Microbulbifer sp. GL-2: one gene and its partners. The main gene of each other region encodes a partner of the protein of the gene in region 3 in a complex. Links are inferred from orthologs where the notes say so. Each region holds a gene or a part of one and is shown on either strand. Other genes may lie near its edges.

Region 1 (3,137 bases), 1.8 Mb from region 3 along the record:
CCGTCGCCAGACTTTCAATACCGCCGTTGCCGCAGTTATGGAGCTGCTCAATGAAGTGAATAAACTGGCAGAGCGCGATAGCGAACAGGGTCTTGCCGTTGAGCGGGAAGCTCTGCAGGCCGCGGTACTATTACTTGCACCTATCGCGCCGCATATCTGCCACCAACTGTGGCAGGTACTGGGCAACTCCAGTGCCCTGATTAATACGCCCTGGCCTCAAGTGGATGAAAAAGCACTTGTGCGCTCAACCATCACACTGGTGGTTCAAGTCAATGGTAAGGTCCGCGCCAAGCTGGAAGCTGCGGCCGATGCTGATAAAGAGAGCCTGGAAAAAATGGCCCTGGAAGATGAAAACGTGCAGAAATTTATTGGCGATGCCACAGTACGCAAAGTTATTGTCGTACCGGGTAAGCTGGTGAATATTGTTGCGAAATAGGTCGGTAACACAATGGCCGGGAGCACACTACTCCCGGCCCACTTTGGCCGTAGTTTACGATTAAGCCAGGTAGTTTATGAAGAAAATCGCAAGCCGGGTTATTGCCCTACTCGCCCTCATCACCATCGCCAGCTGTGGCTGGCACTTGCGCGGTGCACCAAAAAATTTCCCACCGGGCAGCACTATTTACATTTCCAGCGAGAATCCTCGCAGCGATATTGCTGATGAACTCAGCCGCCTGCTACACAATGGCGGAGTCCCTGTAGCTGCATCACCGATAGAAGCAGATTACGTAATGGTTATTAATAGGGAAATCGAACGCAAGCTGACCGTTGCCGTGGATTCGGAAGGCCGCGCGTCGGAATATGAGCTGATTACCAGTGCCATTTACAGCGTTCGCACCGGAAGCGGCGAAATCTTGTTAAACAAAGCCCAGGCTGATGTTTATCGTTCTCTTGAATGGGATGTTTCCGAAATCGTCAGTAAAGGCGAAGAGGAACGGTTGCTCCGCGATGAGATGCGCCGCGAACTTATCAGCCGAATGATTGACCGCCTGCGCCGTATTGATGTAGACGCTCCCCTGGAAGATAAAAGCTACTAGGTATTTATACGGCAATGCGCATTAACCCCCAGCAGCTACAACAGAACCTTAATAAAGGACTGGCACCGGTTTATATTATTTCGGGAGATGAGCCCCTGCTGGTCCAGGAGTGTTGCGACCAGATTCGCGTGGCGGCAAGAAAGTCCGGTTTTGAAGAGCGTGAACTTTTACATGCCGAGCACAATTTTGATTGGGGGCTGCTCCTTGCCTCTGCAGGCAATATGTCCCTATTTGCCCAGAAAAAGCTGATTGAAGTGCGCGCACCTGGAGGCAAACCAGGAGACAAAGGCAGTAAGGCACTACAGGAATTTACTGCTCTGTCCAGCCAGGATCTAGTCCTGCTGCTGATTCTTCCCAAACTGGACAGGTCCCAACTCAATAGTAAATGGGTGAAGACCCTGGAAAAAGAGGGGGTGCTAATTCAGGTCTGGCCGGTAACTGCACAGGAAATGCCGCGCTGGATCAACCAGCGACTCAGTGCTTCCGGCCTTACAGCTGAACCCGAGGCAATACAAATCCTGGCAGAGCGAGTGGAGGGTAATCTGCTTGCCGCGAGTCAGGAAATAGAAAAACTTAAGCTGCTAAACAACAATAAACCCATTACTGTCGACGTACTGGAGAATAGCGTTACCAGCTCCGCCCGCTACAGTGTTTTTGATCTTATAGATCGGGCCTTGGCTGGAGAAGCCAACAAAGCGGTAAGAACTTTACAGGGATTGCGTACCGAGGGCATTGAACCGCCAGTAGTACTTTGGGCCCTGGCTCGGGAAATCCGCTCATTATTGGAAATTGGGGAAAAACTCAATCAGGGCCAACCCCTGGCTCGCTTGGTGCGTATCCAAAAACGTCAACCACTGATTCAATCAGCCCTTTCCAGATTACCAACCCGCCAGCTTGAAACACTGCTTTTGAGGGCTCGCACTATCGACACAGCGATTAAAGGCGGAGCCGGGCAGCAATCACCCTGGACCGGGCTACTGGAACTTACCTTGAATTTAAGTGGTCAACGTAGTGTTTAGAACGGAAAACACTGCACACAAAAATATCCAACCATTACACCACGCGCTTATTCAGAAAGTACTTAACACATTAGAAACCTCCCCCAGCTAAAAGGGGAGGCCTATTAACTTCATGGCTCTGCTTCAGTAAATTAATTCTGGGAAATTGTAGCAACGTTGCTATCGCCTGTTTGAAAAACACTAACCATATTGTCAGCACTAGTTTGAGTAACCAAGGTCGTATTGCCATTACCAATCTGCCCAAGGTATGCACTGTGCCCAATACCATTCTGAGACAGAACGATTACGTTATCATTGCTGCTCGATTCGAGCTGGCCAACCTCGACGAGGTTCAACTCACCAACCTGATCGATATCTATACTATTGGCAACACCTTCACTGCCACCGAAGACTGAATTGCCACTACCCGTTTGATCGATAGTTGCCAAGTTTCTCTCCCCCCACTGATAGAAGTCAGCCATATTGACATCCCCTGTTTGAACCAAAGTGCTTGTATTACTGTCACCAAATGTCTGAATGAAACTAAAGTTATCAGCGCCGTTTTGAGCAGCCATCACTACATTATTATGGCCGCCCTGCCAAATCCTGCTAAAGTGCCCTGTGCCCTCCTGATTAAGAGTGACCGTGCTGTTATGGCTAGCTCTCTGTATGACATCGAACGAGTTGAAATCACCAGTCTGTAAAACGTTTGCAGTATTCTCAGTACCAAACTGCTCCAAAAAGCCAGTATTTTCATTACCTACCTGATTTACATGTAGAGTATTTGAATCAAATACCTGCCAACTCCAGAAGTAATTATTATCCCCATCCTGCACAAGAGAGGCAAAATTGTCATTACTAGCTACCTGCCACATTTCAGCGTGGTTATCATTTGCACCAGCGTATTGATCGAGGTATATGGTATTTCCATTTTCTTCCTGATGGGCATAGGCGAAATTTCCAGAACCACCCAGCTGCTGTACAGCCGCTATATTCCCCTCCCCTAACTGGTAAGTGATTGCATCAGAGCCTTGTTGATTCATTTGGCTGGTTTCAGCCCAGTTACCGTTACCAGCCTGGGTCTGCTCAATATAACTATCTT
Region 2 (3,060 bases), 3.7 Mb from region 3 along the record:
GGTCAGCGTGGTCGTCACTGTGGGGTTCTCCATCGAGGGGAACTTGCTGGTTGATATACTCTACGTGTAGTTTGCCCCGGCGCAGCTGATCGACAGCCAGGTTGTTGGCAATTTGGTAAAGGTAAGCGCGGGGGTTATCCAGTTCCTTCTCATCACTGAGTTTCTGCAGGCGTAGGTAGGCGTGTTGTGCGATATCCTCGGCGTCGTCTGGGCTTTTGACAATGCGTGCAACAAACCTCACGAGGGCTTGGCCGTGCTCAGCAAACAGCTTTTCAAGAAGCGTCTTCCTGGCCTTATTCATTACTTATAGTTTTCCCCGTACCAAACTCGCTGTAGTTATGGACTGATTGTTCTTAGTGCGAGTTGGCGCACAGTTATAACATAAGCTTCGCTTCGGCTACGAGTGGCACAGATTGATCTGTGGGTTGTCGTTGGCTATTCGCTATGCGTAGGCGCCTATGCCGGTATAATGGCGCCCGCGCAGTGGCGCACGAGAATTGATTTTGCTGAGGTGTGCCGAGCACCGGAGACTGGATGAGCTATCAAGTACTGGCACGTAAATGGCGCCCGCGGCTGTTTCGGGAGATGGTGGGGCAGGAGCATGTACTCCAGGCGCTCATCAATGCCCTGGACAATGGCCGTTTGCATCACGCCTATCTGTTCGCCGGTACCCGGGGAGTGGGCAAAACCACCATAGCGCGGATTCTGGCCAAGTGCCTCAACTGTGAAGAAGGTGTCAGCTCTGAGCCTTGCGGTCAGTGTGCGACCTGTACAGAGATTGCGGATGGCCGTTTTGTCGATTTAATTGAAGTGGATGCGGCATCGCGCACCAAGGTGGAGGATACCCGCGAGCTACTGGAGAATGTTCAGTACGCGCCGACAAGGGGACGGTACAAGGTCTACCTGATCGACGAAGTCCACATGCTCTCCAACAGTTCCTTCAACGCCTTATTGAAGACCTTGGAGGAGCCACCACCTCATGTGAAGTTCCTGCTGGCCACTACAGATCCACAAAAGCTGCCAGTTACGGTGCTATCCCGCTGCCTGCAATTTAAACTAAAGAACATGAGCCCCGAGCGGGTTGTTGAGCATCTGCGCTTTGTTTTGGAGCAGGAGCAGGTACCTTTCGAAGAGGGCGCCCTCTGGCATCTCGGGCGCGCTGCCGATGGCAGTATGCGTGATGGCATGAGCCTCACAGACCAGGCGATCGCCTTTGGGGCGGGCAAAATCAGTGAGGCCGAGGTGCGTGGCATGCTCGGCAGTATTGATACCGGGCTGGTGTGGAAGCTATTGCAAGCCCTGGCTGATGTGGATGCAGTAGCGATATTTGCCGTGGTTGCGGAGCTTTCCCAACAGGCACCGGACTACAGCGCCGCTCTGGCAGAGCTGGCAGATAACCTGCACCGCCTGGCGGTTGTCCAGGTGTTGCCCCAATCGATAGATAACGCGCTGGGGGATAGAGAGCGGCTGCAGGCACTCGCCGCACAGATAGCCCCGGAAAATTTACAACTCTATTACCAGATGGCACTGCATGCCCGTCGAGACCTACCATTGGCCCCGGACCCGCGTAGCGGCTTCGAAATGGCCCTGCTACGTATGCTGGCATTTCGCCCGCAGGGGGTAGCGGATATTCCCAAGGCAGAGTTGCCAGGGGCTACAGCGGAGGGGCAGTCTGCCCCAGTATCGATGGAAACCCAATCTATCACCCCTCCGGCGGCGCAGGGGGTTACCGCGGAAAAAAAGTCTGAACTGGCCCCGCAGAGGCCTGAGGCCGTTGCGGTAGTGCCCGAGCCGGAGGTGAAGGTTCAACCGGCTCCGGCAGATGAAGGAGCGGTAATAGAGGCTGTAGGGGAATCTGTACACTCGACAGGGTCGAGCGAGAATTATTCGAAAAGCGAGCCTATCTCAATGGCCTGCCAGGCAGAGCAGGATCTCCAACCTGCTGAGGTTGCTGGAGAAGAGCAGGCTGCTGCAATACCGTCGCCAGGTCGACGCGAAGATGTTTTAGCTGAACTCCGTCAGCGTGTAGCGGAAGTGGAATTGTCTCCACTACCATCTGTTGTATCGCCGGAACCGCAGAGGCAACCGGTAACTACAGAAGCCACAAATACGCCGAAAGCGCGCTTCGATGCACTTACTTCTGGCAGCTGGCCGGTACTGTACCGGCAGCTGGGAATCAGCGGGATATTGCACTCTATCGCCCAGCACCTTGAGCTTGTAGGGCGCCAGGACAATATACTTTCCTTTACCTTGGATGAGTCCTACAGCAGCCTTTATGACGATGTGCACCAGAGGCGCTTGGGAGATCTGCTGGGAGATTTTTTCCAGCAACCGGTGGTGGCACAGATCCAGGTTGGGCTGGTGCAAGGCGGTACACCGGCACGCCTGGCAGCGGCGACTCGCGAGGCGCGACTTACCGCCGCTCGCGAAGCGTTAACTACCGACCCCGTGGTTCAGGAATTAGTAGTCGAGTTTAATGCGGAGTTGCAACCGGGCTCTGTCGAGTCCCTGGTCGAAACGGATTAATACATATTTGGATGCCTGATTTTCATCCGGGCGGTCACAAAACAGGAATAGAGGTTATTTATGAAAGGTTTGGGCGATTTGATGCAGCAGGCCCAGAAAATGCAGGCCGACATGCAGGAAAAAATGCAAAAGTTGCAGCAGGAATTAAGTGACCTGCGTGTATGTGGTGAGTCTGGTGCGGGTATGGTCAAAGTTACAATGAATGGTCGTCACGACGTAACTTCAGTCGAAATTGATCCGTCCCTGCTCACTGAGGATAAGGAAATGCTTGAGGACTTGCTGGCGGCTGCTGTGAACGATGCGGTACGCAGAGCAGAGGAAAAGGCCCAGGCGCTGCAAAAGCAGCAGGTGGGAGACCTCGCTTCGGGTGTCAATCTGCCCGAAGGCTTTAAATTCCCGTTCTAAAAGGCGGGCACCGAATCGAAATAGAGTTTTATGTTTAGTCCCCTGATCGAAGAACTGATCCGCGCGTTGCGCTGCCTGCCAAGTGTGGGCCCCAAGTCGGCACAGCGCATGGCGATGTACCTGCTGGAA
Region 3 (3,125 bases):
TACAATGGTAACCTCACTCGCGCACACCTGCGCCAATCAACCCCCTACAACACCTATGTGATCGATGGTCTTCCCCCTACGCCGATTGCTTTGCCGGGACGTGCGGCGATTAGGGCGGCGCTGAATCCGAAACCGGGTAAAAGCCTTTATTTTGTAGGAAAGGGGGATGGTTCCCACCATTTTTCAAGCACTCTGACAGAGCACAACCGTGCGGTACGGGAGTATCAGCTGAAAAGGCGAGCGGATTACCGTTCAAGTCCGGCAAAAGGAAATTAGAGATAGTGTCGCGCGGAAAATTTATAACCCTGGAGGGGGTGAGGGGGTTGGTAAATCCACCAACCTGCAATTTATTACCCAGTGGTTAACAGATCGTAATATCCCGTTCATTCAAACTCGCGAGCCTGGCGGTACGCCACTGGCTGAGCAGTTGCGTGAATTACTCCTGGCTAAACGTGAAGAGGCTGTGGACCCAACCGCTGAGCTACTGATGGTATTCGCTGCCCGTGCCCAGCACTTAGCCCAGGTTATTGTGCCGGCACTGGATCGTGGTGAGTGGGTGATTTGTGACCGATTTACCGATGCCACTTACGCCTATCAGGGTGGTGGGCGCCAGCTTGATAGGTCATTGATTGAGCAGCTTGAAAAAACAGTACAGGGGGAGCTTCGCCCCGACAAGGTATTACTTTTAGATCTCGATCCCGAAATTGGTCTACAGCGTGCGGCCCGCACGGGCGCCGCGGACCGTTTCGAAAGTGAGCATCTTGCCTTCTTTCATCGAGTGCGCGACGCCTATCGCGAGCGAGCGGAGGCTTCGCCATCCCACTATGCTATTGTCGACGCCAGCCAATCGCTGGGCCGCGTCCAGCAGGATCTTGGTCGGGAGCTGGAACACCTACTGTAACTAATCGGGTATCCGCTCTGCATTTGCTGTGCCGGGCTCGACGATTCCAAGATCATTTTCCGGATTACAAACTTGGCGATAGTCAGTGTCTGAAACTTTTGAACATACTCCAATCCCTGCATTGATGCCCTGGCAGGCCCCGCAATGGCAGCGCCTCGGTGCGCAGTGGCTGGCGGGACGCTGCCCGCATGCTTTATTGTTGACGGGCCAGGCGGGCCTGGGTAAGCGCGCTTTTGCCGAGGCATTTTCTGCTTTGGCACTATGCGGGCAACCTAGAGATGGGCAAGCTTGTGGAAGCTGTAAAGATTGCCGTTTGTGGCAGGCGGGTTCCCACCCTGATTTCCTGCGCGTGGAGCCAGAGAAAGTCGGCTCTCCGCTGAAAGTGGAGCAAATTCGCCAACTGGGTGATTTTGTCTCGCGCACCAGTGGCCGCGGCGGGGCCAGGCTGGTTTGGTTAGCGCCGGCAGAGGCGATGAATATTAATGCGGCTAACGCCTTGCTAAAGAATCTTGAAGAGCCGGCAGCATCGGTTATTTTCCTGCTGATCAGCGATGCTCCAGCGGGACTGTTACCCACGATTCGTAGCCGCTGTCAGTCAGTTGCCTTTCCTTCTCCAGCGGAGGGGATGGCTCTGCAGTGGCTGCATGATCACGGTTTGGAGGAGCAGCAGGCGCGGAGAGCCCTGGCCCTTTCTGGAGGTGCTCCATTGTTGGCCGCCAGGTTGGCAAAGCCTGATGCCAGCGAGGTGCGCGAGCAGTTTTTGAACGAACTTACCCGCGTAGCTGAAGGAGGCGCCAGTGCGGTTACAGCAGCTGGGCGCTGGGAAATGCCCCCTGAACACACGAGCTTGGGGCAGCTTCTGCATTTTTGGCAGCAGTGGATCACGCAAATGGCCCAGGTGCGCAGTTGCGATTTAAGCGGTGACAGTCAATTGATGTTGTTGTTACAGCGGTTGCCCGGTGTTGGCGAGGAAAGCCTGCGCCCGCTATTTGGTTTTTACGACCATCTGTTACAAGCGCGTAAGGGCTTGACGAGCGGGGCCAATCCTAATCGCCGTCTGCTGCTCGAGGAGTTGATGATTCGCTGGGCGAGGCTTTTTGCTGTTTAGCAATCACCTACAAAGGGGCGCGAAATTACTGTTGATTTCTCGCAAAAATACAGAAAAGCGCTGTTTCTGGACAGAATCAGTGCGCTCAGATAAGTTAGCGCAACATTAAAAACATTGAGGTTGAGCATGAAAGCCATGGGAGGCGGTGCCCGCAATGGCATCCTATCGCTGAAGATCCAGGACAAATCTGTTCTCTACGCAGCTTATATGCCTTTTGTGAAGAATGGGGGCTTGTTTATCAGTACAGACAAATCCTACAGTCTTGGCGATGAAGTGTTCTTGCTATTAAGTCTGATGGATGAACCGGAAAAAATTCCAGTCGCTGGCAAGGTGATCTGGATTACGCCGAATGGAGCCCAAGGAAATCGCACACCGGGAATCGGCGTTCAATTTGGCGATAAAGACAATATTGCCCAAAACAAGATAGAAACTTATTTGGCTGGCACACTGGAGTCCAGCCGACCCACTCACACGTTGTAACTCTCACATGCTCGTAGATTCCCACTGTCACCTGGACAGATTAAAGCTCGATAAATTTGATGGCGATCTCGACGCGGTGCTCGACCTGGCTCGTAGTCGCGGTGTCGGTAAATTCCTTTGTGTTGGCATTAGTCTTGATAATGCTGATGCCGTTGTTGAAATTGCTTCCCGCTATAAGGATGTTGTCTGCTCAGTAGGTATTCATCCGCTAGATGTAGAGTCCGGCTTGGCCGGAGTGGATGAATTAATTTTAATGGGTGAGCGTCCCAATGTGGTTGCACTGGGGGAAACTGGTCTCGACTACTACTACAGTACGGAAACCAAAGAAGTTCAGCAGCAGAGTTTTATTGCCCACCTGCAGGCAGCCGGGCGTGCGGAATTGCCAGTGATCGTACATACCCGTGACGCACGTGAAGATACAATTAAGCTGATTCACGCACATGGTAATCTGGAGACTGCCGGGGTCCTGCACTGTTTTACTGAGAGTTGGGAAATGGCAAAGTCTGCCTTGGATCTCAACTACTATATTTCCCTGTCTGGTATTGTCACTTTTAAGAATGCCGAGGAGCTGCGTGATGTAGCGCGCAAGCTGCCACTCGATCGCTTGCTTGTGGAAACTGATTCACCCTACCTGGC
Region 4 (3,027 bases), 2.8 Mb from region 3 along the record:
CATTCCGAGCGCTTTGTGGCGGATATGGTGAAGGCATTGCAGCTCAACGCGATCAGTGATTTCAAGCGCTACTACCGCTCAGTGGATGCGTTGTTGATTGACGATATCCAGTTTTTCGCCGGCAAGGAGCGTTCCCAGGAAGAGTTTTTCCACACCTTTAATGCCCTGCTCGAGGGTGGGCAGCAGATCATCCTGACCTGTGATCGCTACCCGAAGGAGATCGACGGGCTAGAGGAGCGCCTCAAATCCCGTTTTGGTTGGGGACTAACGGTAGCTGTGGAACCCCCAGAGTTGGAGACCCGTGTTGCGATATTAATGAAGAAGGCGGAACAGTTTGGAGTGGAGTTACCCCATGACTCAGCTTTCTTTATTGCCCAACGTATTCGCTCTAATGTACGTGAGCTTGAGGGGGCTCTACGCCGGGTCATTGCCAACGCCCAGTTTACTGGCCGCGCTATTGACGATGTGCTGGTGCGCGAGGCCCTCAAGGATCTATTGGCCCTGCAGGATCGCCTGGTGAGTGTGGATAATATCCAACGGGTGGTAGCGGAGTACTACAAAATAAAGGTGGCGGACCTGCTCTCGAAACGACGCAGCCGCTCGGTGGCGCGGCCGCGCCAAGTTGCCATGTCACTGGCTAAAGAGCTGACCAACCACAGCTTGCCGGAGATCGGCGATGCCTTTGGTGGGCGGGATCATACAACTGTCCTGCACGCCTGCCGTAAAATCCGCGAACTGCAGGAGTCCGACGCGGATATCCGCGAGGACGTAAAGTTACTGACACGGTCGTTGACCACTTAATCGAATAACAGACAAACAAGGCGAAACTACCGATGAAATTCAATGTTAGCCGGGACGCCCTGCTGAAACCGCTACAACTGGTAGCCGGCGTTGTCGAAAAACGCCAGACTCTGCCGGTCCTGGCCAATGTATTGATGCAATTACAAGGTCAGGAATTGTCCCTGACCGGTACCGACCTTGAGGTCGAGATTGTTGGCCGCCTGCCAGTAGACGGCGTTGAAATGGAAGGTGAAGTCACCGTCCCCGCACGCAAGTTGCTGGATATCTGTCGCTCACTGCCTGATGGTGCCGAATTAAAGTTTGAACGCGATGGCGAGCGCCTGGTCCTGCGCAGCGGCCGCAGCCGTTTTCAGTTATCGACCCTGCCCGCAGCGGACTTCCCCAACCAGGAAGAGGCCAGTGCCCAGACCCGTTTCGATATTTCCCAGCGTGAGATTCGTCGCCTTATTGAAGCCACCAGCTTCGCAATGGCACAGCAGGACGTGCGCTACTACCTGAATGGCTTGCTGTTGGAGTGTCGCCCACAGCAGCTTCGCGCCGTGGCAACTGACGGGCACCGCTTAGCGTTGTGTGATCGTGATGCACCAGGGTTGAATGTGTCCGAGCCCATCCAGGCTATTGTGCCGCGCAAGGGTGTGCTGGAGCTGGGACGCCTGCTTGAGGACTCTGATGCCCAGGCGCAGGTTGTTTTGGGTAACAACCATATTCGTGTGGTTAGTGGTCAGTTTACCTTTACCTCCAAGTTGGTGGACGGCAAGTTTCCGGATTACGACCGAGTATTACCTCGGGGTGCCGGCAATGTTGTATACGCGGATCGTCAGGGTCTGCGCCAGGCCTTCTCCCGCGCGGCGATTCTCTCTAATGAGAAGTACCGCGGTGTGCGTCTACAGGTTTCTGAAGGACTATTGCAAATCGTTGCTAACAACCCGGAACAGGAGGAGGCAGAGGAGCAGATGTTGGTGGATTACGTGGGAGAGGTCATGGAAATTGGCTTCAACGTGTCTTACCTCCTCGACGTTACGGGCGCTATCCATAGTGACCAGATCCGTATCAGCCTGGCAGATGCCAACAGCAGTGCGTTGTTGCAACAGCCTGAGGAGGGGGATGCCCTTTACGTGATTATGCCGATGCGCCTGTAAGGTTTACGGGCTCTTGGCTCATAATGGAGTGGGGACCGCCCTGACCAACCGCGCTGCGGTCCCTTTATTTTTTTTGAATCTCGCTGCTGGTATTTCTCTGCCCAGTAAGGGAAAGTGTCTATGGCACTGACCCGTCTCCTCATTTCCAATTTTCGCAATATTTCTCAAGCTGATCTCGCCCTGGGTACGGGGGTGAATTTATTTTGTGGTGCCAATGGCAGTGGCAAGACCTCCATTTTGGAAGCCGTGCATATGTTGGCTACCGGCCGCTCATTTCGATCGCGTCAACATAAATCTGTTATCCAGTATGAGAATCGAGGGTTAACTGTATTTTCACAGTTGGATAGTGGAATCACATTGGGGGTTGAGCGTCTCACTGATGGAAGTGGCCGAGTCAGGATAAACCAGGCGACGGCTGAATCCAGCTCACAGCTTGCCAGCTGTCTGCCACTTCAATTGATTAACAGTGAGAGTTTCTCTGCCCTGGATGGTGGTCCCGGTGTTCGTCGGCGACTTTTAGACTGGACAGTGTTCCACGTGGAACATATTTTTGCTCAGGAATGGAAAAACTACCAAATAGCACTTCGACAGCGAAATGCATTGTTGCGTCGTGGTAAAATCGATGCGGATGTCATCAGTGCCTGGGAAGAGCAGCTCGCGGTGAGTGGTGAAAAGGTGGATACCTTACGTCAGGCCAGTTTTATCGAGTTACAGGCTGCTGTGTTGGCCCTGCTGGCTGAATTACCTGAAAGCTTACTTGGGCGTGTGGATATCAGCTATCGACGTGGCTGGCGCAAAGAGCAGGCTCTCGGAGAAGCACTGAGAGAATCCCGGGTAGGGGACCTCTCACAGGGGCACACACGTATAGGGCCCCATCGAGCCGATGTTCGATTTACTGTCGCGGGTGAACCCGCACACAATATTTTATCCCGCGGCCAGCAGAAGATGCTGGTGTGCGCCATGCGCACGGCTATGGCGCAGTTGGTTTGCCGTCACCGTGAGAAACCGGTGTTCCTGGTGGACGACCTACCGGCGGAGTTGGATGAAAACAATCAACAGGTATTTGCGCACTGGGTCAGCCGTTGCG

What was found.
Region 1: the proteins of GL2_RS18810 (region 3) and holA are in contact, whole or in part, in a cryo-EM structure (PDB 8GIZ), measured with the Escherichia coli proteins. The link is inferred for Microbulbifer sp. GL-2 from one-to-one orthologs.
Region 2: the proteins of GL2_RS18810 (region 3) and dnaX are in contact, whole or in part, in a cryo-EM structure (PDB 8GIZ), measured with the Escherichia coli proteins. The link is inferred for Microbulbifer sp. GL-2 from one-to-one orthologs.
Region 4: the proteins of GL2_RS18810 (region 3) and dnaN are in contact, whole or in part, in a cryo-EM structure (PDB 8GIZ), measured with the Escherichia coli proteins. The link is inferred for Microbulbifer sp. GL-2 from one-to-one orthologs.

Annotation. Positions count from the first base shown.
Region 1 is NZ_AP019807.1:2,577,460-2,580,596, reverse strand. The notes cover bases 58-3,053. They hold holA (DNA polymerase III subunit delta), read left to right. Parts: upstream 58-1,051; coding sequence 1,052-2,056; downstream 2,057-3,053. Other genes in these bases: GL2_RS11185 (hypothetical protein), read right to left, coding at 2,188-3,053; lptE (LPS assembly lipoprotein LptE), read left to right, coding at 513-1,037; GL2_RS21910 (class I tRNA ligase family protein), read left to right, coding at 58-436. Also shown: more of GL2_RS21910, read left to right, coding at 1-57; more of GL2_RS11185, read right to left, coding at 3,054-3,137. UniProt on the Escherichia coli protein: Part of the beta sliding clamp loading complex, which hydrolyzes ATP to load the beta clamp onto primed DNA to form the DNA replication pre-initiation complex.
Region 2 is NZ_AP019807.1:623,759-626,818, reverse strand. What follows is about bases 112-3,030. They hold dnaX (DNA polymerase III subunit gamma/tau), read left to right. Parts: upstream 112-534; coding sequence 535-2,526; downstream 2,527-3,030. Other genes in these bases: recR (recombination mediator RecR), read left to right, coding at 2,962-3,030; GL2_RS02830 (YbaB/EbfC family nucleoid-associated protein), read left to right, coding at 2,587-2,931; GL2_RS02840 (RNA polymerase sigma factor), read right to left, coding at 112-301. Outside these bases: more of GL2_RS02840, read right to left, coding at 1-111; more of recR, read left to right, coding at 3,031-3,060. UniProt on the Escherichia coli protein: Part of the beta sliding clamp loading complex, which hydrolyzes ATP to load the beta clamp onto primed DNA to form the DNA replication pre-initiation complex.
Region 3 is NZ_AP019807.1:4,364,041-4,367,165, reverse strand. What follows is about bases 14-2,997. They hold GL2_RS18810 (DNA polymerase III subunit delta'), read left to right. Parts: upstream 14-986; coding sequence 987-2,009; downstream 2,010-2,997. Other genes in these bases: GL2_RS18800 (TatD family hydrolase), read left to right, coding at 2,497-2,997; GL2_RS18805 (PilZ domain-containing protein), read left to right, coding at 2,136-2,489; mltG (endolytic transglycosylase MltG), read left to right, coding at 14-276. Also shown: more of mltG, read left to right, coding at 1-13; more of GL2_RS18800, read left to right, coding at 2,998-3,125. UniProt on the Escherichia coli protein: Part of the beta sliding clamp loading complex, which hydrolyzes ATP to load the beta clamp onto primed DNA to form the DNA replication pre-initiation complex.
Region 4 is NZ_AP019807.1:1,540,488-1,543,514, reverse strand. Bases 1-2,886 are described here. They hold dnaN (DNA polymerase III subunit beta), read left to right. Parts: upstream 1-833; coding sequence 834-1,940; downstream 1,941-2,886. Other genes in these bases: recF (DNA replication/repair protein RecF), read left to right, coding at 2,061-2,886; dnaA (chromosomal replication initiator protein DnaA), read left to right, coding at 1-801. Also shown: more of recF, read left to right, coding at 2,887-3,027. UniProt on the Escherichia coli protein: Confers DNA tethering and processivity to DNA polymerases and other proteins. Acts as a clamp, forming a ring around DNA (a reaction catalyzed by the clamp-loading complex) which diffuses in an ATP-independent manner freely and bidirectionally along dsDNA.